DNA from 3 places in the Vogesella amnigena genome. Region 2 is predicted to be linked to each of the others. Evidence: riboswitches for the same ligand, from Rfam matches in the RefSeq annotation. Region 2 holds a riboswitch; each other region holds the start of a gene.
What was found. A riboswitch is a leader RNA that binds a small molecule or an ion and turns the genes downstream of it on or off. The one in region 2 is predicted to bind glycine.
Positions count from the first base shown of each region.

Region 1: it holds a riboswitch for glycine, as region 2 does, so the genes downstream of both, glyA (serine hydroxymethyltransferase) here and glyA (serine hydroxymethyltransferase) in region 2, are expected to answer to the same signal.
Region 3: it holds a riboswitch for glycine, as region 2 does, so the genes downstream of both, gcvT (glycine cleavage system aminomethyltransferase GcvT) here and glyA (serine hydroxymethyltransferase) in region 2, are expected to answer to the same signal.

Region 1 is NZ_JBHRYH010000042.1:41,747-49,619, forward strand. Features, by position in the region: gene ACFOKJ_RS13625 (NAD(P)-dependent oxidoreductase) at 106-984, shown strand; gene ACFOKJ_RS13630 (hydroxypyruvate isomerase family protein) at 981-1,757, shown strand; gene ACFOKJ_RS13635 (DEAD/DEAH box helicase) at 2,057-3,388, shown strand; gene ACFOKJ_RS13640 (L-serine ammonia-lyase) at 3,492-4,892, opposite strand; gene glyA (serine hydroxymethyltransferase) at 4,895-6,163, opposite strand; glycine riboswitch at 6,341-6,439, opposite strand; gene ACFOKJ_RS13650 (EAL domain-containing protein) at 6,692-7,873, opposite strand, start outside.
Region 2 is NZ_JBHRYH010000015.1:3,650-11,522, forward strand. Features, by position in the region: gene putA (trifunctional transcriptional regulator/proline dehydrogenase/L-glutamate gamma-semialdehyde dehydrogenase) at 1-1,548, shown strand, start outside; gene ACFOKJ_RS06930 (branched-chain amino acid ABC transporter substrate-binding protein) at 1,670-2,896, shown strand; gene ACFOKJ_RS06935 (L-serine ammonia-lyase) at 3,442-4,842, opposite strand; gene glyA (serine hydroxymethyltransferase) at 4,964-6,217, opposite strand; glycine riboswitch at 6,359-6,454, opposite strand; glycine riboswitch at 6,456-6,555, opposite strand; gene ACFOKJ_RS06945 (methyl-accepting chemotaxis protein) at 6,982-7,873, shown strand, end outside.
Region 3 is NZ_JBHRYH010000043.1:29,697-37,569, forward strand. Features, by position in the region: gene mutL (DNA mismatch repair endonuclease MutL) at 1-99, shown strand, start outside; gene trmB (tRNA (guanine(46)-N(7))-methyltransferase TrmB) at 248-910, shown strand; gene gcvP (aminomethyl-transferring glycine dehydrogenase) at 1,289-4,144, opposite strand; gene gcvH (glycine cleavage system protein GcvH) at 4,339-4,725, opposite strand; gene gcvT (glycine cleavage system aminomethyltransferase GcvT) at 4,807-5,895, opposite strand; glycine riboswitch at 5,930-6,024, opposite strand; glycine riboswitch at 6,034-6,124, opposite strand; gene gluQRS (tRNA glutamyl-Q(34) synthetase GluQRS) at 6,244-7,140, opposite strand; gene fdxA (ferredoxin FdxA) at 7,204-7,527, shown strand; gene cheD (chemoreceptor glutamine deamidase CheD) at 7,708-7,873, opposite strand, start outside.

The DNA of each region.
Region 1 (7,873 bases), on a different contig from region 2:
TACCTTAACGGGCTGGCCATATGGCCGGCCCGCTTTTTTTGCGTTGCCGCATTTTGCGCTAGCATGCAGGGCATTGATCGAGGGCGTTGGCCGCAAGGGGGAGAGATGCGGGTCGGATTCATTGGCTTGGGCCTGATGGGGGGGGCGATGTGCCGGCGCCTGCTGGCGCACGGGGTGGCACTAACGGTATGGAACCGCACGCCTGGCAAGACCGAGGCATTGCAGCAGCTTGGTGCGCAGCGCGCTGCCAGCGTGGCGGCACTGGTGCAGGCTAGCGACGTGCTGATGCTGTGCGTGTCGGATACCGCCGCCGTGCGCGAGCTGGTTTTTGCTGGCGATGGCATTGCCATGCACGGCCGTCCAGGACAGCTGTTGCTGGATTTTTCCAGTATCGCTCCGGCGGCTACGCGCGAAATGGCGGCGGCACTGCAGCAGCAATGCGGCATGCGCTGGGTGGATGCGCCGGTGTCCGGTGGTGTGCGCGGCGCCGAGAGCGGACAGCTGGTGATCATGGCAGGCGGCGAGGTGGCGGATGTCGATACGCTGCGTCCGCTGCTGGCGCCGTTGTCGCAGCGGGTAACGCATATGGGGCCGGTAGGGGCCGGGCAGGTGACCAAGGTGTGCAATCAGCTGATCGTCGCCAGCAATGCCATGCTGATTGCCGAGACGGTGCGGCTGGCCGAGCAGGCTGGCGTGGATGCCGCGCTGCTGGCGCCGGCACTGGCCGGCGGCTTTGCCGATTCGCTGCCGCTGCAGATTCTGGCACCGCGCATGGCAGCGCGGCAGTTCGAGCCGCTGCAGTGGAAAGTCGGCACCTTGTTGAAGGATCTTGGCAATGCGTTGACGCTGGGGCAGGAGACCGGCAGCCCGTTGCCGCTGGCAGGCCTTGCTCAGCAGCTGATGCAGCAGCATGCCGCGCTGGACGGCAATGCACAGCGTGATCTCGCCAGCGTCATCGAACACTACAGCGGGAGCGGGCAATGAGGTTTGCGGCCAACCTGAGCATGCTGTTTACCGAGCTGCCACTGCCGCAGCGCTTTGCCGCGACCGCACAGGCCGGCTTTGCCGCGGTGGAGATCCAGTTTCCGTACGACGTAGCGGCGGCAGAACTGGCGGCGGCGGCCACCGCTGCCGGAGTGGAAGTCATCCTGATCAATGTGCCTGCCGGTGACCTGATGCAGGGCGGAGCGGGGTTGGCCGCACAGCCGCGGCTGCAGGCGGAGTTTGCCGCCGCGCTGCCGCAGGCGCTGGCCTATGCCCAGGCACTGGGTGTGCGCATGGTGAATGTGCTGCCCGGCAGGCTGGCGGAGGGTGTCAGCCGTCAGCAGGCACTGGCCACGCTGGCGGCCAACCTCGATGCTGCGGCGGACTTTTTCCGGCCGCATGGCATCCGTGTAGTGTGCGAGGCAATCAATGATATCGATATGCCAGGCTTTCTGCTACGCACCGCCGACGAGCTGGCCGTGCTGCTGGCGACTTGCAATAGTCGTGACATTGGCATGCAGATCGATCTGTATCACATGGCGCGCATGCAGCAGGACATTCCGGCGCTGCTGTCGAAACATCTTCCCGCCATTGCCCATGTGCAGTTTGCCGATGCGCCGGGGCGGGGCGAGCCGGGTAGTGGTGAACTGGCGCTGCGCCAGTATCTGCAGCAGTTGGATGCGTTGGGTTATCGCGGTTGGTGCGCCGCGGAATACCGGCCGACACGACCGACCGTGGAAACGCTGGCCTGGCTGACCACTGATGCTTGGTGATTTTTTGCATACACTTTGGCGTGGCATTGCAAAATCAGTGGCTTGCCGCTGTTGTCGTTGAATATTTCTTGCAATGGCAAAATATTTTCGTTATAGTGCGCCCTCTTCGAAATTAGCCGGCGGATTCTACCCGCGCCGTCGGCCTCTGATATTTCATCGCCTCTGACGCCTTTTGGCCTGTTGCCGCCATGTCCTTGCTTTCAGGACCGCTGTTTGCCGCTTGTCAGGTTGGTTCGATGACCTGTTACCCCTCAAGCGGGCTTACACCCGGCTTATCCAGCCGGACTGAAAGGATTGATATGCATTTCTCCGATCTCGGACTTCCCGTTGTTGTTGCCAAAGCCCTGGAACAAGCCGGTTACGATACCCCGACTCCGGTACAGGCCGAAGCCGTACCGGCAGCTATCGCCGGTCGCGATCTGCTGGTTTCCGCACAAACCGGTAGCGGCAAGACCGCAGCCTTCCTGCTGCCGGCACTGACCCGCATCAGCGAGCGTTCCAAAGGCCCGGGTAACGGCCCGCGCGTACTGGTGCTGACCCCGACCCGCGAACTGGCACAGCAGGTGGAAAAGAACGCCATGGTTTACGGTGAAGGCATGCGCTTCCTGCGCACCGTTACCCTGGTAGGCGGCGCTTCCTTCGGTTTCCAGACCCGCGCACTGTCGCGCCCGGTTGACATCATCGTGGCTACCCCGGGTCGCCTGATGGACCACATGCGCTCCGGCCGCATCGACTTCTCGCGCCTGGAAATGCTGGTGCTGGACGAAGCCGACCGCATGCTGGACATGGGCTTCATCGAAGACATCGAGACCATCGTTGCCGCCACCCCGGCCGAGCGTCAGACCCTGTTGTTCTCCGCTACCCTGGACGGCATCGTCGGCAAGATGGCCGAGCGCATGACCCGCGATCCGCAGCGTATCGAGATCGAGCGCAAGGATGACAGCGGCAGCATCGAAGAACATCTGCTGTACGCCGATGACAACAACCACAAGAACCGTCTGCTGGACGCCATCCTGAAGGAGTCCAACTTCGACCAGGCCGTGGTGTTCACCGCTACCAAGATCGGTTCCGAAGAAATCGCCGACAAGCTGTGCGACATGGGCTACTCCGCAGCCTGCCTGCATGGTGACATGCCGCAAAGCTGGCGTAACCGCACCCTGAACGACCTGCGTCGTGGCCGCATCAAGATCCTGGTGGCTACCGACGTGGCCGCTCGCGGCATCGACGTACCGGGCATCGGCCTGGTAGTGAACTACGATCTGCCGAAGCAGGCGGAAGACTACGTGCACCGTATCGGCCGTACCGGTCGTGCCGGCCGCAGCGGCGTGGCGATCACCATCGCCGAATCGCGCGAATTCCACCGCGTACGTCGTATCGAGCAATACCTGAAGCGCCAGCTGGCTGAAGCCGTGATCCAGGGCATGGAGCCGACCCGTCGTCCGCCGAAAGGCCGTCGTCCGCAAGGCGCCGGTGCTCGTGACGGCCAGCGTCGTGGTGGCTACGGCGACCGCAAGCCGGGTTCCGGCTACGCAGGCAACCGTGGTGGCAGCAGCTACGGCGATCGCCGCGGCAGCAGCGGTCCGCGTCAGGGTGGCCATGGCGGCGAACGCCGTGCCCCGCGCGCAGAATAAGCGTTAGCGAGCCATTCAAAAAAACCGCCCTGCCAGTAAAGGCAGGGCGGTTTTTCTATGCAGCAGCCCCAGGCTTGCGCTCAGGGTTGGCCGCAAGCGGGCATCAGCATTCCACGATATTCACCGGCACCTCAATCACATTGATCGCCAGGCCGCCACGCGCGGTTTCCTTGTACTTGCTGTTCATGTCGCGGCCGGTGTCGCGCATGGTCTTGATGACCCGGTCCAGCGACACAAAGTGCTGGCCATCGCCGCGCAGTGCCATGCGCACCGCGTTGATGGCCTTTACCGCCGCCATGGCGTTGCGCTCGATGCACGGCACCTGCACCAGGCCGCCCACCGGGTCGCAGGTCAGGCCCAGGTTATGCTCCATGCCGATCTCGGCGGCGTTTTCCACCTGCTCCGGCGTCGCGCCCATTACCTCGGCAAGGCCGCCGGCTGCCATCGAGCAGGCCGAACCGACTTCGCCCTGGCAACCGACTTCGGCACCGGAGATGGAGGCATTGAGTTTGAACAGGATGCCGATCGCGCCAGCGGTGAGCAGGAAGCGCACCACGCCATCCTCGTTGGCACCCGGCACAAAACGCGCGTAGTAGTGCAGCACGGCAGGGATGATGCCGGCAGCACCGTTGGTGGGCGCAGTGACAACTCGTCCGCCGCCGGCGTTTTCCTCGTTCACCGCCAGTGCGTACAGGTTTACCCAGTCCATTACCGTCAGCGGGTCGCGCAGGCTGGCTTCCGGGGCATTGGTGAGCTTGCGGTACAGGTCGGCAGCACGGCGTTTCACCTTCATGCCGCCAGGAAGAATGCCTTCCTGTGCGCAGCCGCGCTGTACGCAGTTCTGCATTACCTGCCAGATACGCAGCAGACCGGCACGCACTTCTTCCTCGCTACGCCAGGCCAGCTCGTTTTCCAGCATGATCTGGCTGATGCTCTTGCCTTCACGCTGACACAGCGCCAGCAGTTCGGCGCCGCTGCTGAACGGGTGGCGTAGCTCCTCGCTGCCCGGTGGGGTGAAGCCGGCATCGATTGCCGCCTCATCCACCACGAAGCCACCTCCCACCGAGTAGTAGGCGCGCTTGTCCAGCACTTCACCTTGATCGTTACGCGCCTCAAAGGTCATGCCGTTCGGGTGAAAGGGCAGTGTCTTGCGCTTGTGCAGCACCAGATGTTCACCCTCGGCAAAGGCGATTTCGTGGCTGCCAAGCAGCCGCAGCCGCTTGCTGTCACGAATCGCCGCCACCATGCCCGGCACCGCATCGGTATCCACTTCGTCCGGCAGCTCGCCCTGTAGCCCAAGCAGCACGGCAATGTCGGAGCCGTGGCCCTTGCCGGTGGCGCCCAGCGAGCCGAACAGCTCGCAGCGCACGCTGGCCACTGCCGGCAGCAGACCGTCTTTTTCCAGACGGGCGACAAACTGCCGCGCGGCACGCATCGGGCCGACGGTATGCGAGCTGGACGGGCCGATGCCGATCTTGAACAGATCAAACACGCTGAGGGCCATGATCAGCTCCCGCTGGTTTCACGGTATACCGGGAAGGCGGCACACAGCTCTGCAGCCTGGCGTTTTACACGCGCGCTCACTTCCGGGTTCTCGATGTCGTCGAGAATGTCACACACCCAGTGCGCCACCTGGCGCGCTTCGGTTTCCTTGAAGCCACGGCTGGTGATCGCCGGGGTGCCGATACGGATGCCGCTGGTCACGAACGGGCTTTGCGGATCGTTCGGCACCGCGTTCTTGTTCACGGTGATGTGGGCGGCGCCCAGCGCGGCGTCGGCCGCCTTGCCGGTAAGGCCCTTGTCGATCAGGCTCAGCAGGAACAGGTGGTCGTCGGTTTTGCCGGAGACGATGCTGTAGCCACGGTCCTGGAACACCTGCACCATGGCGCGGGCGTTGGCCAGCACCTGCTTCTGGTAATCAACGAATTCCGGCTGCAGCGCCTCCTGGAATGCCACCGCCTTGGCGGCAATCACGTGCATCAGCGGGCCGCCCTGGATGCCGGGGAATACCACCGAATTCAGCTTCTTCTCCAGCTCCGGGTTGGCCGCAGCGAGGATCAGGCCGCCACGCGGGCCGCGCAGGGTCTTGTGGGTGGTGGTGGTCACCACGTGGGCGTGCGGAATCGGGTTCGGGTACAGGCCGGCGGCTACCAGGCCAGCTACGTGGGCCATGTCCACGAACAGGTAGGCACCGATGCTGTCGGCGATTTCGCGCATGCGCTTCCAGTCCACGATCAGCGAGTAGGCGGAGAAGCCGGCCACGATCATCTTCGGCTGGTACTCATTGGCCATGCGCTGTACTTCGTCGTAATCGATCTCGCCGGTTTCCGGATTCAGGCCGTACTGCACCGCGTGGTAGATCTTGCCGGAGAAGTTGACCTTGGCGCCGTGGGTGAGGTGGCCGCCGTGGGCCAGGCTCATGCCGAGCACGGTGTCGTGCGGCTCCAGCAGCGCCATGTACACGGCGGCATTGGCCTGGCTGCCGGAGTGCGGCTGCACGTTGGCGTAGTCGGCGCCGAACAGCGCTTTGGCACGGTCGATGGCCAGTTGCTCCACCACGTCCACGTGTTCGCAGCCGCCGTAGTAGCGCTTGCCGGGGTAGCCCTCGGCGTACTTGTTGGTGAGCTGGCTGCCCTGGGCCTGCATCACGCGCGGACTGGTGTAGTTTTCGGAGGCAATCAGCTCGATGTGGTCCTGCTGGCGTTGGTCTTCGGCCTGCATGGCGGCCCACAGGGCGTCGTCGAAGCCGGCAATCTGCATATCACGGGTAAACATGGCGCTCTCCAGACAAAGGCTGCGGCCAACCTTGGCCGCAAGCCCGGTAAATGGGGGTGGGTGGTCGCTAGCGACCTTGCTTGCCCCCTCTGTCCGTGTGCCTGAGAGATTGGGTGCGCGTGTACGCACCGTGCTGCCTTCGGCGAGGCGCCATGCGGGCGCCTGCTCTCCAGAGAGCCTGGGCAGACAGTCCTTTTGCCTGAGAGTTTTCGGGGCGATTCCCCTTCGGCGCCGCCGCTGGTTTTGCAACCGGGCGATCTCTCCTGTCTGCCTGATGTGGCTGCGACCCAATCTAGAGAGCGGGTTGTCGGGCGTCAATGCCGCCGGTGGAGCGCCTGGCCATGGCGATGGCAGGGCGCCTGGCGGTGGGGATTGCGCCGGGAGGAAAATAGGTGGATTTGCGTCGCGGTCAAAATGAAAGCGGTCGCTTATGGCAATGCCGTCAGGGGCGGCCTTCGCATGTCGCTGTAAAAATAAATTGCTGATTTATATGGGAATTGATGTGTTTTTGCCACAGTCGGCCTGCGGTCAGCGCGTCTCGGCGTCGCGGTCCTGGTTCAGTGCATCTGTCAGCGGTTGGCAACCATGCGGAAAGTTTGTCTGCAATTCGCAGTCGCAGGTGAAGGGTTGCGGCCGCATGATGGCGTAGCCCTGGGCATAATCGATGCCCAGCAGGCCAACGGCCTGCATCAGCTGCGGCGTTTCGACGAACTCGGCGATGGTGCGCTTGCCCATCACGTGGCCGATGTGGTTGATGGCTGCCACCATGGCGTGATCGATGGGGTCGTCCAGCATGTCCTTGACGAAGCTGCCGTCGATCTTCAGGTAGTCCACCGGCAGGTGTTTCAGGTAGCTGAACGATGACATGCCGGAGCCGAAATCATCCAGCGAGAAACGGCAGCCCAGCTGCTGCAGCTCGGCAATAAAGCGCGTGGCATCGCTGAGATTGGCGATGGCGCTGGTTTCGGTGATCTCGAAACAGATGCTGTGCGGTGCAATGGCATGCTGGCGGAACTGCTCGCGCACGAAATCGAGAAAAGCATCGTCGCCGATGCTGTTGCCGGACAGGTTGATGGCGCAGGTGGCAATGGGGGCCCCCTTACGGCAATGCTGTCTGGCAGCCAGGGTGGCAAATGCCTGCTGCACCACCCAGCGGTCGATCAGCAGCATCAGGCCGTAACGCTCCGCCGCCGGGATGAAGCTGATCGGCGGTACCAGGCGGCCGAATTCATCGTGCAGCCGCAGCAGCAACTCGATATGGACGCCGCTGGACGCCTCTTCGTGCAGCGGCGCGATCTGCTGCATGTATAGACGGAAGCGGTTTTCCTCCAGTGCCAGGTGGATGCGCTGCACCCAGGCCATCTCGCCGTACTTCATCGATAGTTCCGAGTCGTCCGGATGGTAGACCTGCACCCGGTTGCGCCCCTTTTCCTTGGCCATGTAGCAGGCGACATCCGCAGCGCGCAGGGCTTCGGCCAGGGTGCTGAGTGGCCGGCTAAGATGCACCAGCCCGATGCTGATACTGGTATTGAACGGCCGGCCCTGCCAGACAAAGTGCAGATCCTGCACGGTTTGCCGCAACGCCTCGGCAATCTGGCCGGCATGAATGGCAGGGCAGTGCTCCAGCAGGATGCCGAATTCGTCGCCGCCCAGCCGGGCCAGGGTGTCCCCGTCACGCAACTGTTTTTGCAGCAGGGTGCAGATCTGGCG
Region 2 (7,873 bases):
CTGGCGATCTTCATCGGTGAAGTCACCGCCTCCTTGGCCGCAGGCAACGTGGTGCTGGCCAAACCGGCCGAGCAGACCGCGCTGATCGCCGCCTACGCCATCCGTTTGCTGCATGAAGCCGGCGTGCCGCGTGACGTGCTGCAGTTCCTGCCGGGCCGCGGCGAAGTGGTGGGGGCTGCACTGACTACCGATGCGCGCATCAAGGGCGTGATCTTCACCGGCTCTACCGAAGTCGCGCAGATCATCAACCGCGCGCTGTCCGGCCGTGGTGAGGAAGTGCCGCTGATCGCCGAGACCGGCGGCCAGAACGCCATGATCGTCGACAGCTCGGCGCTGCCGGAGCAGGTGGTGACCGACGTACTGTCGTCCGCCTTCGATTCCGCCGGCCAGCGTTGCTCGGCACTGCGCGTGCTGTACCTGCAGACCGATATCGCCGACAAGGTGGTGACCATGATCAAGGGCGCCATGGACGAGCTGCGCGTGGGTAACCCGGCGCGCTTCGATACCGACATCGGCCCGGTGATCGACGCCGAGGCACAGGGCAACCTGCTGCGTCATATCGACGGTCTGAAGGGCCGCGCCCGCAGCATGTACCAGGCCAAGCTCAGCGATGAATGTGCCGGCGGCACCTTCGTGGCCCCGACGCTGTTCGAGATCGACAGCATCAAGCTGCTGGAGCGCGAGGTGTTCGGCCCGGTACTGCACGTGATCCGCTTTGAAGCCAGCCAGATCGACGCGGTGGTGGACGAGATCAACAGCACCGGCTATGGCCTGACCCACGGTATTCACAGCCGCATCGACGACACCATCGACAGCATCACCAGCAAGATCAAGGTGGGCAACATCTATGTGAACCGCAACATCGTTGGCGCGGTGGTGGGGGTGCAGCCGTTCGGCGGCGAAGGCAAGTCCGGTACCGGCCCGAAAGCCGGTGGCCCGTTCTACCTGTACCGTCTGACCCGTGGCAGCTGGGATGCCAAGCTGGATGCCAATCCGGAAGCGGTGGACTTCTCCGCGCTGGATCAACTGCAGGCCGTGCTGCCCAAGCTGAAACTGGATGATGGTGCCCGCAAGCATCTGCAGGAGGTGATTGCCGCGGCACGCAGCCATTCGCCGCTGAAGCATGCGGCCAACCTGCCGGGCCCCACCGGCGAACTCAATACCCTGCTGTTTGCGCCGCGTGGCCTGGTGGCCTGCTGGGCAGACAATCTGGAAGCACTGGTGATGCAGGTGGCGGCCGCGTTTGCCACCGGCAACCAGGTGCTGCTGCAGGACAACAGCGCCGCACAACAGTTGGCCGCACAGCTCAAGAGCGCGGTGCAAGTGGCCGACAAGGTAGAGGCAGCCGACGTGACCGCGCTGCTGTATGCCGGCCCGGATGCCGAACGCCTGCGCCAGACGCTGGCCCGTCGCGACGGTGCCCTGATTCCGCTGTTGCTGGTCGAGCAGGGTGGTTACAACCTGCACCGACTGGTAGTGGAGCGTGCCATTAGCGTGAATACCACGGCTGCTGGCGGTAATGCGAGTCTGATGAGCATCGGAGACTGATTGGACTTGCGCGGGGCGGGCGGCATTGAAATAATGCCGCCTGCCTTGTTGTAAACGTTCGCCAATCGACAAAATCCATTGGCACGAGCAAACCCTGACACACAAAGAGAAGAGAAACGACATGCGACTGAACAAACTGACCAGCGTATCCCTTGCTGTTGCTGCCGCCCTGGCTATCGTAGGTTGCAGCCAGAAAGACCAGGCTGCTACCGACGCCGCTTCCGCTCCGGCTGCAGAAGCCAGCGGCAACGTGGTGAAAATCGGCTTTGCCGCCCCGCTGACCGGCCCGCAGGCTCACTACGGCGAGGAATACAAGAACGGCGTGACCCTGGCAATCGAAGATGCCAACGCCGAGAAGCCGTCCATCGATGGCAAGCCGGTGACTTTCGAACTGGTAGCGGAAGATGACCAGGCTGACCCGAAGATCGCCACCCAGCTGGCTCAGAAGTTCGTCGACAACAAAGTGGCCGGTATCGTTGGCCACTTCAACTCCGGCACCTCCATCCCGGCTTCCAAGATCTACTCTGACGCCGGCATCCCGATGGTAGCCATGGCGACCTCCCCGGTGTTCACCACCCAGGGTTACAAGACCACCTTCCGTTCCATGACCTCCGACACCCAGCAGGGTTCGGTAATGGGCCAGTTCGTGGTGAACAAGCTGGGCGCCAAGAAGATCGTGATCGTTGACGACCGCACCGCTTACGGTCAGGGTCTGGCCGACGAATTCGAGAAGGCAGTGAAGGCAGCCGGTGGCGAAGTGGTGAAGCGTGAATTCACCAACGACAAGGCTACCGACTTTGCCGCCATCCTGACTTCCATCAAGGGCGTATCGCCGGACGTGGTGTTCTACGGTGGCGCCGATGCGCAGTCCGCTCCGATGGCCAAGCAGATGAAGCGCCTGGGTCTGAAGGCTCCGCTGGTATCCGGCGAAATGACCAAGACCCCGAACTTCCTGCAGCTGGCTGGCAAGGAAGCCGAAGGCACCATCGCCTCGCTGGCTGGCCTGCCGCTGGACAAGATGCCGAAGGGTGCTGATTACGCTACCCGTTACAAGGCCCGCTTCAACATGGACGTAGCTACCTACTCCCCGTACGGCTACGATGCTACCCGCGTGCTGATCGCCGCCATGAAGGAAGCCAACTCCGCCGAGCCGGCCAAGTACCTGCCGGTACTGGCCAAGATCCAGTACAAGGATGGCGTGACCTCTTCCAACTGGACCTACGACGAGAAGGGCGACCTGAAAGACGGTGGCATTACCGTGTACAAGGTACAGAACGGTCAGTGGACCGTGATGGAAACCGTTGGTGGTGGCGCCGCTCCGGCAGCTGCTGCTTCCGCGGCCCAGTAAGCCTCTCGACGCAAGTCAGCAAAGCCCGGCAGCAATGCCGGGCTTTTTGTTTGTGTGCAACGGATACCGCGTAACACCGCAGATACCGTTTGGGCGGTCATGCCGCAACAAAATTTGCGGCCAACGTTGTGAAGCGCCCAAACTGCCCCACGGGGAGCGCCGGCCAAAATGGTGTTCGCCAGGTTTTAAGACGGCAGCTGAGCCGTTTGACGTTAGCAAACGGCGAATTGCCGGCGCCTGGCGAATGCCTTTTTGGCCGGGGTTTCGCGGACCATAAGGGGCGAGCGGGGTCGCGAGGGGGCGGCGGCACGCCCCCTGGCCCGTCCGCCGGGCGGAACCGGCGACTTCAAACATCATCCGCGCAGCGGATACAAAACCTGACGCGGTAAACGTTGGGCTTCGCTGCGCAGGGCCGCAACCTACGTGGTGAATAGATGCCGTCTTGGAGGTCAAGCCGCTAAGTCGGTATTTACGGTTGCCCATGAAAAACGCCCGCATTTGCGGGCGTTGTCTTGTCTGCGGCCAGGGTTGGCCGCAGATGGGCATCAGCACTCCACGATGTTCACCGGCACCTCGATCACATTGATCGCCAGGCCGCCACGCGCGGTTTCCTTGTACTTGTTGCTCATGTCACGGCCAGTGTCGCGCATGGTCTTGATCACCCGGTCCAGCGACACAAAGTGCTGACCGTCGCCACGCAGTGCCATACGCGCGGCGTTGATGGCCTTGATCGCCGCCATGGCATTGCGCTCGATGCACGGCACCTGCACCAGGCCGCCCACCGGGTCGCAGGTCAGGCCCAGGTTGTGCTCCATGCCGATCTCGGCGGCGTTTTCCGCCTGTTCCGGCGTGCCGCCCAGCACTTCCGCCAGTGCGCCGGCGGCCATGGAACAGGCAGAGCCAACTTCGCCCTGGCAGCCGACTTCTGCACCGGAGATGGAGGCATTGAGTTTGAACAGGATGCCGATGGCGCCGGCGGTGAGCAGGAAGCGCACCACACCATCGTCGTTGGCGCCCGGTACAAAGCGCGCGTAGTAATGCAGCACTGCGGGGATGATGCCGGCGGCACCGTTGGTGGGGGCGGTTACCACGCGGCCACCGCCGGCGTTTTCCTCGTTCACCGCCAGTGCGTACAGGTTTACCCAGTCCATCACCGTCAGCGGGTCGCGCAGTGCGGCTTCCGGCGCATTGGTGAGCTTGCGGTACAGGTCGGCGGCGCGGCGTTTTACCTTCATGCCGCCGGGCAGGATGCCTTCGTGGCTGCAGCCGCGCTGCACGCAGCCCTGCATCACTTGCCAGATCTGCAGCAGACCGGCGCGCACCTCTCCCTCGCTGCGCCAGGCCAGCTCGTTCTCCAGCATGATCTGGCTGATGCTCTTGCCGTGGCGCTGACACAGCGCCAGCAGCTCGGCACCGGTCTTGAACGGGTGCTTCAGTTCGGTCACGCCCGGCGGCACAAAGCCGGCATCGATCGCTGCCTCGTCCACCACGAAGCCGCCGCCTACCGAGTAGTAGGCACGCTTGGACAGGCTGTTGCCGGCAGCGTCGAAGGCTTCGAAGATCATGCCGTTGGGGTGGTAGGGCAGGGCCTTGCGCTTGTACAGCAGCAGGTCTTCCGCTTCGTTGAAGGCGATGAGCTGCTGGCCGAGCAGGTTGATGGCCTTGTCGGTACGGATGGTGGCCAGTATCTGCGGCACGGCGTCGGTATCGACCAAGTCGGGTTGTTCGCCAGCCAGACCCAGCAGCACCGCGGTATCGGTGCCGTGCCCCTTGCCGGTGGCGCCCAGCGAACCGAACATTTCCGATTTCACGCGCGTGGTGGCGGCCAGCAAGCCGTCTTTTTCCAGGCGGGCAACAAACTGCCGCGCGGCGCGCATCGGGCCGACGGTGTGGGAGCTGGAGGGGCCGATGCCGATCTTGAACAGGTCGAAAACACTGATAGCCATGCTGCTTCTCTTGTCTGGTTGCGGCGCCGCCGTGGGTTGGCGGCGCCCGGTTTACAGGCGGTAAGCCCGTGTTATTGGACAATACGTTGCGGCCAGGGTTGGCCGCAACGTTCACTACTATTTAACGATAGACCGGATAGGCGGCGCACAGCTCCGCTACCTGGCGTTTTACACGCGCGCTCACTTCCGGATTCTCGATGTCGTCGAGGATGTCGCACACCCAGTGCGCCACCTGGCGCGCCTCGGTTTCCTTGAAGCCACGGCTGGTGATGGCCGGGGTGCCGATGCGGATGCCGCTGGTCACGAACGGGCTTTGCGGGTCGTTCGGCACCGCGTTCTTGTTCACGGTGATGTGAGCGGCGCCCAGCGCGGCGTCGGCAGCCTTGCCGGTAAGGCCCTTGTCGATCAGGCTCAGCAGGAACAGGTGGTCGTCGGTTTTGCCGGACACAATGCTGTAACCGCGCTCCTGGAACACCGCCACCATGGCGCGGGCGTTGGCCAGTACCTGCTTCTGGTAGTCGACGAATTCCGGCTGCAGCGCCTCCTGGAACGCTACGGCCTTGGCGGCGATCACGTGCATCAGCGGGCCGCCCTGAATGCCGGGGAATACCACCGAATTCAGCTTCTTCTCCAGCTCCAGGTTGGCCGCAGCCAGGATCAGGCCGCCACGCGGGCCGCGCAGGGTCTTGTGGGTGGTGGTGGTCACCACGTGGGCGTGCGGAATCGGGTTAGGGTACAGCCCGGCAGCCACCAGACCGGCCACGTGCGCCATGTCCACGAACAGGTAGGCGCCGATGCTGTCGGCGATCTCGCGCATGCGCTTCCAGTCCACGATCAGCGAGTAGGCGGAGAAGCCGGCCACGATCATCTTCGGCTGATATTCATTGGCCATGCGCTGCACTTCGTCGTAATCGATCTCGCCGGTTTCCGGATTCAGACCGTACTGCACTGCGTGATAGATCTTGCCGGAGAAGTTGACTTTGGCGCCGTGGGTGAGGTGACCGCCGTGGGCCAGGCTCATGCCAAGCACGGTGTCGTGCGGCTCCAGCAGCGCCATGTACACGGCGGCATTGGCCTGGCTGCCGGAGTGCGGCTGCACGTTGGCGTAGTCGGCGCCGAACAGCTGTTTGGCACGGTCGATGGCCAGCTGCTCCACCACGTCCACGTGCTCGCAGCCGCCGTAGTAGCGCTTGCCGGGGTAGCCCTCGGCGTATTTATTGGTGAGCTGGCTGCCCTGCGCCTGCATCACGCGCGGGCTGGTGTAGTTTTCGGAGGCAATCAGCTCGATGTGGTCCTGCTGGCGTTGGTCTTCGGCCTGCATGGCGGCCCACAGGGCGTCGTCGAAGCCGGCAATCTGCATGTCCTGGGTAAACATTGGGTATCTCCTTGGTCACCGGCGCTGGCGGCAAAAGGTTGGCCGCACCGCGCCTTGCAAAACGGGCGGTGACGGGCAGACGGTCTGCTGGGTGTGGCAGACAGATGGATGGGCGTCCGCCCGGTATCACCGGACGATGCCCCCTCTGTCCCTTTGCCTGAGAGATTGCGGCGCAGTGTGTACTGGCCATGCTGCCTTCGGCGAGGCCGCGCGGCTGCGGGCCTACTCTCCAGAGTGCCTGACCAGAGCAGTTCTTTTGCCTGAGAGTTTCTGGGGCGATTCCCCTTCGGCGCTGCCGCCAGGCGCAAGGCCCGGGCAGTCTCTCCTGCACTGGTGGCGGCCAACCTGTGAAATTGGCCGCGTGGCTTGGCGCAATCTAGAGAAGCCGGCGCGGGCTGTCAACGCATGTCGGACAGTATTCGATGTGCAGTTGCAGCAATTGCTGATCGGCTTGCCGCGGAATGCTTGCTGCCGAATCCACGGCCGTGCTCCTTGAGTGGTGCACAGCGAGCGGGCTAGCAAGGCTGGCATCTTGCCGGGAACGGCCATCGGGAACTTTCTTCAGCTTCTAGTGGAAATTTTTCCGGCTTAAACCTAACATATCGAAAATGTAAAATTGTTTTAAATCAAATGTCGTTAGCTTGTGCACGGTGGCGCAAGCAAAAGTACACGAAATTGATTTCTGACTATAAAAGGAACGAGGCCAGCCCTCGTTTGTAGCAAAACCCAACTCCATAATTCAATAAACAGGGGAAGAACCAATCATGTCTTTGCGCGCAAAACTGATGGCGTTTGTGCTGCTGGTCATCGCAGCCCTGGCCGTCGTCTTCTGTAGCGTGGCCTACTGGAAGATGAGCTCCACGCTGGAGAGCCAGATCGAAGGCCAGATCAAGATGGCGGCCGACAACAAGGTGAGCTTTGTCTCCGAGTGGGTGCAGGTGCGCCAGACCATCGTGGCATCGGTACTGCCGCGCTTTGGTACCGGTGAACTCAAGCCCATTCTCGACCAGGCACAGCAGGCCGGTAAGTTCGATGACATGTATGTTGGCCAGCCGGACAAGACCATGACCCAGTTCACCGGCGGTTCGCCGGTGCCGCCGGGCTACGACCCGACTGGCCGTCCGTGGTTCCTGGCGGCCAAGGATGCCAACGGCCCAATCGCTTCGCCGCCGTATATCGATGCCGCTACCAAGCGCCCGATCATCACTTTTGCCCAGGCGCGCAAGGATGGCGGTCAGCTGGTGGCCGTGGCCGGTGGTGACGTGACCCTGGCACGGGTGGTGGAGGAAGTGACTGCCGCCAAGCTGCCGGGCGATGGCTACGCCTTCCTGATTACTGCCGCTGGCGACGTGATTGCCCATCCGCAGAAGGATTCCGGTCTGAAGAAGATCAGCGACGTGATTCCGGGCTTTGACCTGAACGCGCTGAACAAGGATGGCCAGATCCAGTTTGCCGAGCTGGATGGCAGCAAGCAGATGGTGGCGCTGTTCCCGGTACCGAATACGACCTGGCTGCTGGGTGTGGCCGTGCCGCATGCGGCTGCCATGGCGCCGGTACGCCAGCTGCTGATGGTGATGGTAGGTCTGGCCGTGGCCGGCATGATCCTGGCTGGTATCTTCGCGTATGTCGGTGTGGCGCGCATGTTGTCCGGCCTGG
Region 3 (7,873 bases), on a different contig from region 2:
GAAGCCACCGAACGCTCCGGCCAGTGCAACCATGGCCGCCCCACCTGGAGCCGGCTCAGCATGCGCGACCTGGATAACCTGTTCATGCGCGGCAAGTAAATTGCCGCGACCCCGGCGGTGAGCACGGCCACAGGCCTTTGCCCACCCTGCCACTGCCTGACGCCCCATATAGGGTGGGCAAAGCGCAGCGTGCCCACCAGTACCAGCAAGCAGCCGCACCATGCGGCCAACCCTTACCGGATTCCCCATGTTCGCCAACTCCCGCCCCGTCACCAGTTCACAACCCGGCCCGCACAGCCGTCTGGCCGAGGTAGTGGCGCGCCATGCGCAGCACCCGTTCCAGAAACCGTTCGCCGACTACAACCGCGCCGCCTACGCCACCCTGCTGGCGGCCTGGGACGGCCGCACGCCGCTGGTGCTGGACACCGGCTGCGGCGTGGGCGCCTCCACGCTGAACCTGGCGGCGCAGCAGCCGGAGCATTTCGTGGTCGGCATCGACCAGTCGCTGGACCGCCTGCAGCGCGGCAAGCCGGCGCCACTGCCGGACAACGCACTGCTGCTGCGCGCCGACATGGTGGACATCTGGCGCCTGCTGGCCGCCGACGGCATCCGCCCGGCGCAGCAATGGATGCTCTACCCCAACCCCTGGCCCAAGCCGGAACACCTGCAACGCCGCTGGCACGGCCACGCGGTATTCCCTATCGCGCTGTCACTCGGCGGCCGGCTGGAACTGCGCAGCAACTGGCAGACCTATGCCGAAGAACACGCGCTGGCGGTAAGCCAGCTATGCGGCCAACCCTGCCAGGCCGAACGCTGGCAGCCGCAGGATTTTCTCACCCCGTTCGAGCGCAAATACCACCACTCCGGCCATGCGCTGTGGCGGGTGGTGATCGACCTGCCCAGCGCCTGACACCCGCCACGTGTAGCCCGGATAAGCGCAGCGCATCCGGGGACACTCGATAAACGTAGCGCATCCGGGGGCTGGCCATCGTTGGCCGCACGACCCCGGATGCGCCTGCGGCTTATCCGGGCTACGGATTCCGTATCTGCCTGATTGGCGGAACGCCCGGTAAGGACGGGCTTCCGCCCTACCCGTGCATTGTCGTAGGCCGGAAGCCCCGCAGGGGCATTCCGCCATGGCTTACCCGCTTGCGGCCAATCTTGCAGCTACCTGATCGGCGGAACGCCCGCTGTAACCGGGCTTCCGCCCTACCCCGCACAAACAAAAAGCCCCGCTTGCGCGGGGCTTTGCCATGCCGGGGTTGGCCGCATGCGGCCAACCTTGGGCTTACTGGTAGCTGTCGATGGACGGGCAGCTGCAGATCAGGTTGCGGTCGCCGTATACGTCGTCGATACGGTTCACGCTCGGCCAGAACTTGTTTTCCAGCACGTACGGCAGTGGGAAGAAGGCTTCTTCGCGGCTGTACGGGCGGGTCCACTCGCCGGCGATGTCGGCCTTGCTGTGCGGCGCGTTCACCAGCGGGTTGTTGTCCGCCGGCCAAACACCGTTCTGCACCTTGTCGATTTCCTGGCGGATGGCAACCATCGCGGCGATGAAGTGATCCAGCTCGGCCTTGGATTCGGATTCGGTCGGCTCGATCATCAGCGTGCCCGCTACCGGGAAGCTCATGGTCGGCGCGTGGAAGCCGTAGTCCATCAGACGCTTGGCCACGTCCACTTCGGTCACGCCGGAGGCGGCCTTCAGCGGGCGCAGGTCGATGATGCACTCGTGTGCCACGCGGCCGTTACGGCCGGTGTACAGCACCGGGTAGTGCGCCGACAGGTTCTTCATCAGGTAGTTGGCGTTCAGCAGTGCCATTTCGGTGGCGTGCTTCATGCCTTCCGCGCCCATCATGCGGATGTACATGTAGGAGATCGGCAGGATGGAAGCGGAGCCGAACGGCGCAGCGGATACCGCGCTCTGGCCGGCCACGGCGCCCGGTACTGCGGACACCACGTGGTTGGCCATGAACGGCGCCAGGTGCGCTTTCATGCCGATCGGGCCCATGCCCGGGCCGCCGCCGCCGTGCGGGATGCAGAAGGTCTTGTGCAGGTTCATGTGCAGCACGTCGGCACCGATGTCGGCCGGACGGGTCAGACCCACCTGGGCGTTCATGTTGGCGCCGTCCATGTACACCTGACCACCGGCCGCGTGCACGATCTCGCAGATTTCCTTGATGCCTTCCTCGAACACACCGTGGGTGGACGGGTAGGTAATCATCAGCGCGCCGAGGTTGGCCGCATGCTGCTCGGCCTTGGCACGCATGTCGGTCATGTCCACGTTGCCGTTGTCGTCGGTCTTCACCACCACAACCTGCATGCCCAGCATCTGCGCGGTAGCCGGGTTGGTACCGTGTGCGGATTGCGGGATCAGGCAGATGGTGCGGTGCGCTTCGCCACGGCTGGCGTGGTAGCGGCGGATCGCCAGCAGGCCGGCGTATTCGCCCTGCGCGCCGGAGTTCGGCTGGATGGAAATGGCGTCAAAGCCGGTGATGGCCATCAGCTGCTGCTGCAGGCCTTCGATCATTTCCAGGTAGCCGGCAGTCTGTTCGCGCGGGGCGAACGGGTGCATGTTGGCGAATTCCGGCCAGGTGATCGGGATCATCTCGCTGGTGGCGTTCAGCTTCATGGTGCAGCTGCCGAGGCTGATCATGGAGTGGTTCATCGCCAGGTCGCGGTTTTCCAGCTTCTTGAGATAGCGCAGCATCTCGTGTTCGCTGTGGTGGGTGTTGAACACCGGGTGCGACAGGATGGCGGATTCACGCTTCAGCGCGGCCGGAATGGCGTCTGCAGCGGCGGCGTCCAGCGCGGCGATATCGGCCGGCTTGCCGGTGAAGATCTCGATCAGCTGCTTCAGGTCGGCTTCGGTAGCGGCTTCGTGGAAGGCCACGCCCAGCACGCCGTTACCGGCATCGCGCAGGTTGATGCCGGCTGCCAGTGCAGCGGCGTAAACGTTGGCCGCATTGGCGCCCAGCTCAACCTGTACGGTGTCGAAGAAGCGGTCGAATACCAGCTTGCCGCCGGCAGCCTTCACCGCGTGGGCGAAGATGGCAGCCATGCGGTGGATGCGCGCGGCGATGCGCTTCACGCCCTCGGCGCCGTGGTACACGGCGTACATGCCGGCGATGTTGGCCAGCAGCACTTGCGAGGTACAAATGTTGGAGTTGGCCTTTTCGCGACGGATGTGCTGCTCGCGGGTCTGCAGTGCCATGCGCAGCGCGGTCTTGCCCTTGGCATCCACCGATACGCCGATGATGCGGCCCGGGGCGGAGCGCTTCATGTCGTCCTTGAAGGCGAAGAAGGCGGCGTGCGGGCCGCCGAAGCCCATCGGCACGCCAAAGCGCTGGGTGTTGCCCACCGCTACGTCGGCGCCCATTTCGGCCGGCGACTTCAGTGCCACCAGCGCCATTACGTCGGCAGCAACCACGGCCAGCGCGCCCTTGGCCTTGGCCGCAGCGATGTACGGAGTCAGATCCAGCAGCTCGCCGGATTCGCCCGGGTACTGGAACAGCACGCCGAAGTATTCGCCGTTGCCGGCTTCTTCCGGGTGGCCCTGCACCAGCTCGAAGCCGAAGTATTCGGCACGGGTACGCATCACATCCAGAGTCTGCGGCAGCACGCGGCTGTCCACGAAGAACTGGTTGGATTTGGACTTGGACACACGGCGCGCCATGGCCATGGCTTCGGCGGCGGCGGTGGCTTCGTCCAGCAGCGAGGCGTTGGCAACTTCCAGACCGGTCAGGTCGATGATCATCTGCTGGAAGTTCAGCAGCGCTTCCAGGCGGCCCTGGGCGATTTCAGCCTGGTACGGGGTGTAGGCGGTGTACCAGCCCGGGTTTTCCAGCACGTTGCGCAGGATCACGCCCGGGGTCAGCACCGGGTAGTAACCCAGGCCGATGAAGGAGTTGTTCACCACGTTCTTGCTGGCTACGGCCTTGAGGTCGGCCAGGGCGTCGGCTTCGCGCTGCGCCGGCGGGATGTCCAGCGCGCGGTTGAAGCGGATGTTGGCCGGCACGGTCTGCGCTACCAGGTCTTCCAGCGAGGCAGCACCTACGTAGGCCAGCATCTCGGCCTTCTCGGCCTCGCACGGGCCAATGTGGCGTTCGATGAATTCTTGATGATTGAAGAGTTGCGAGAGCGACATGTCTTCGGTTCCGTCATTAAAGAACCAGGATCTTGGCCACGAAAACCACGAAATCACACGAACCCACCCTGACAGGTCGCATCGTACGGATGTGACTGCTAATTTATCGTTCGTGTCTTTTCGTGGTTTTCGTGGCGGAATCCTGATTCAAAAAAACAAAAGCCCCGCCATCGAGAGACGGCAGGGCAATTCGATCAGGCGCCGATTTCGGCTGCGTAGGCAGCGGCGTCGAGCAGCTTGTCCAGATCGGCGGCGTTGGCCGGCTTGATCTTGAAGAACCAGCCTGCGCCGTACGGCTCGCTGTTGGCGAGGTCCGGAGTTGCTTCCAGTTCGGCGTTCACTTCCAGCACTTCGCCGGCGATCGGCGCGTAGATATCGGAAGCGGCTTTTACCGATTCCACCACGCCAGCCTGCTCGCCATCACCCAGTGCGCTGCCAACTGCCGGCAGTTCCACGAACACGATGTCGCCCAGCAGCTCTTGTGCATGCTCGGTGATGCCCACGGTAACGGTACCGTCAGCTTCCAGACGCAGCCATTCGTGGCTGGATACGTATTTCAGTTCGGCGGGGATGTTGCTCATGTGATTCTCCTGATGCAGATAGTTTGGATCTTGATTGGGTAGTACCGGGGTGACGCTCTCGCCACGTCGTTATACACCAGCTTATTCAAAAACTTTCTTGCCGTTGCGCACGAACGGCATTTTCACCACGCGCACTTCGGTCAGGGTGCCACGCAGGTCCACCAGAGCGGTGGCGCCGGTAGCAGCCGGAACACGGGCGATGGCGATGGAATGCTTCAGGGTCGGCGAGAAGGTGCCGCTGGTGATGATGCCTTCACCCGCGCCCTCTACCACCACTTTCAGGCCTTCGCGCAGCACGCCGCGGCCTTCCAGCACCAGGCCAACCTGTTTCATGGCCACGCCGGCGGCTTTCTGGGCTTCCAGTGCCTTGCGGCCGATGAAGTCACGCTCTTCCGGGTTCCAGGCAATGGTCCAGCCCATGCCGGCTTCCAGCGGCGACACAGTTTCGTCCATGTCGTGGCCGTACAGGTTCATGCCGGCTTCCAGACGCAGGGTGTCGCGCGCGCCCAGGCCGATCGGCGCTACGCCGGCTGCCTGCAGCTGATTGAAGAAATTGATGGCCTCGGCAGCCGGAATCATGATTTCCAGGCCGTCTTCACCGGTGTAACCGGTGCGGGCCACGAACCACTCGCCGAACGGCAGGCCCTGGAATACTTTCAGACCCTGGATGGCTTCAGCCCAGTCCGGCTTCACGGCACAGACCTTGGCAATGGCTTGCGGGCCTTGTACCGCCAGCATGGCCAGGTCGCGGCGCACTTGCAGTTTCACGTCGAAACCGGCGGATTGCTTTTCCATCCATGCCAGGTCTTTTTCGGTAGTGCCGGCGTTGATCACCATGCGGTAGCCATTGGCTGCCAGGTACACGATCAGGTCGTCCACCACGCCGCCCTGCTCGTTGAGCATGCCGGAGTACAGGGCCTTGCCTTCGAAGCCCAGCTTGGACACGTCGTTGGCGATCAGCTTTTGCAGCCAGGCCTTGGCGTCGCTACCGCTGATGTCGACCACGGTCATGTGGGACACGTCGAACATGCCGGCGTCGTTACGCACAACTTCATGTTCTTTCAGCTGCGAGCCGTAATGGATGGGCATTTCCCAGCCGGCAAAGTCAACCATCTTTGCACCGGCAGCAATATGCGCGTCAAACAGTGGGGTACGTTTCGGGGCCGTCATTGGGCAAGTCCTCGGAGTGAGTTTTTCCGCTAGCTCACACCCCTCTGTCCATGCACCTGAGATTTTCCGGCATTGCGCCGTTAGCCCCTTCGGTGGGCGCGTTATGCGCCGCTCTCCAGATTCAGCAGGCCTTGCGGCCCGATTCTTGCAGTCCTTTTGCCTGAGCGATTGCGGGTGCACTTGCGCCTTCGGCGGCAGCCCTGCGGCTGCACTCTCCTGCGGAATGCGGCGATTATCGTCGCCCAAAGCCCGCTTGGCAAGTCGGGTTTTGCCCAGTTTTCAGACACTTGCGACAAGTCGCTTGCCGCAGCACGTGATAAATCGCTTTAGCGCCAAGCGTTTAGGCAGTTATTCGATCACTACCGGGCCTACCGGCACTGTGGACAATGACCAACTGCCGCGCGCCCACTGCCACAGTTCCGCCAGGCTCTGCACCTCCGGCGGTGCGACATGGCCCAGCCGCCGCAGTGCCAGCCGCAGCTCCTGTGCGGCCAACGCTGGGGAAATGGCAGGCGCCAGCGTCTGCTTGGAAAGCTTCTCGCCGGCGGCATTCACCATCAGCGGCAGGTGGCAATGGCTGACCATCGCGCTGCCCAGACACTGCCGCAGCCACAGCTGGCGCGGGGTGGACACCAGCAGGTCGGCGCCACGCACGATATCGCTGATGCCCTGCTCGATATCATCCACCACCACCGCCAGCTGGTAGGCCCAGAAGCCATCGGCACGCAGCAGCACGAAATCGCCGATGTCGCGTTGCAGCTGTTGCGCGTAATAGCCCTGCAGCCGGTCGTCGAAGCCCAGTTCGGCATCCGGCACCCGCAGCCGCCAGGCACGCGGGCTGCGCCCTGCAGCCACGCCGTGACGGCAGGTACCGGGGTAGACCATGCCATCCACGCCACGCCGCCCCTGTTCGCTGATTTCCTTGCGGGTGCAGGCACAGCCGTAGGCGTCGCCCTGGCGGACAAGCTGATCCAGCGCCGCGCGGTACAGGTGATGACGCTGGCTCTGGTACACCACCTCGCCGTCCCATTCAAAGCCGAAGGCTTCCAGCGTGCGCAGGATGTTGGCCGCAGCCCCCGGCATTTCACGTGGCGGGTCCAGGTCTTCCATGCGCAGCAGCCATTGCCCGCCCCGGCTGCGAGCTTCCAGGTAGCTGCCGACTGCCGTGGTCAGCGAGCCGGCGTGCAACAGACCGGTGGGGCTGGGCGCGAAGCGGCCACGATAGGTGGAATCAGAAGCAGACATATGCGGGCTGGCAAACAATAATCAGCAGAGGCGGCCACCACGGGCTGCGCTGGAGGGCGAAAAATGACGCACGTTGTAACCGAAGCCTGCATCAAATGCAAATACACCGACTGTGTGGAAGTGTGCCCGGTGGACTGCTTCCACGAAGGCCCCAACTTTCTGGTGATCGACCCGGACGAGTGCATCGATTGCACGCTGTGCGTGCCGGAGTGCCCGATCAACGCCATCACCACCGAGGAGGAGCTGCCGCCGGCCCAGCACGCCATGCTGGCACTGAATGCCGAGCTGTCCAGGGTATGGCCGGTAATCGTGGAGCAGAAGGAGCCGCTGCCGGACCATGAACACTGGGCCACGGTGACAGACAAGCTGCCGCTGCTGGAGCGCTAGCAGTAGCAGGTTGGCCGCAGATGCGGCCAACCCTGGCGACTGACAAACTACCCGCTTATGCGTAACCGGCCCCGGCAAAGCCGGGCCGCTCTAGCCAAGTGCTTGAGTCGGCAGCCTTCCTGTTGATAAAACAACACTCTTTTGCAGTGCAAAGGAACGTTGTCAACACTCTCGACTGGCTCAGATGAACAGGTCCACGTCGCCGCCGGCCTTGCTCTCGCTGTCGCGGTCGATGCGGCGGCGGTAGCTTTCCTCTTCCTGCACCAGAGTGTGCTGCGGGCGGATCTTCTTGATCAGCACCTTGCCGCTGTCAGTGAAGAAATACACCTTGCGCGCGATATCCGCC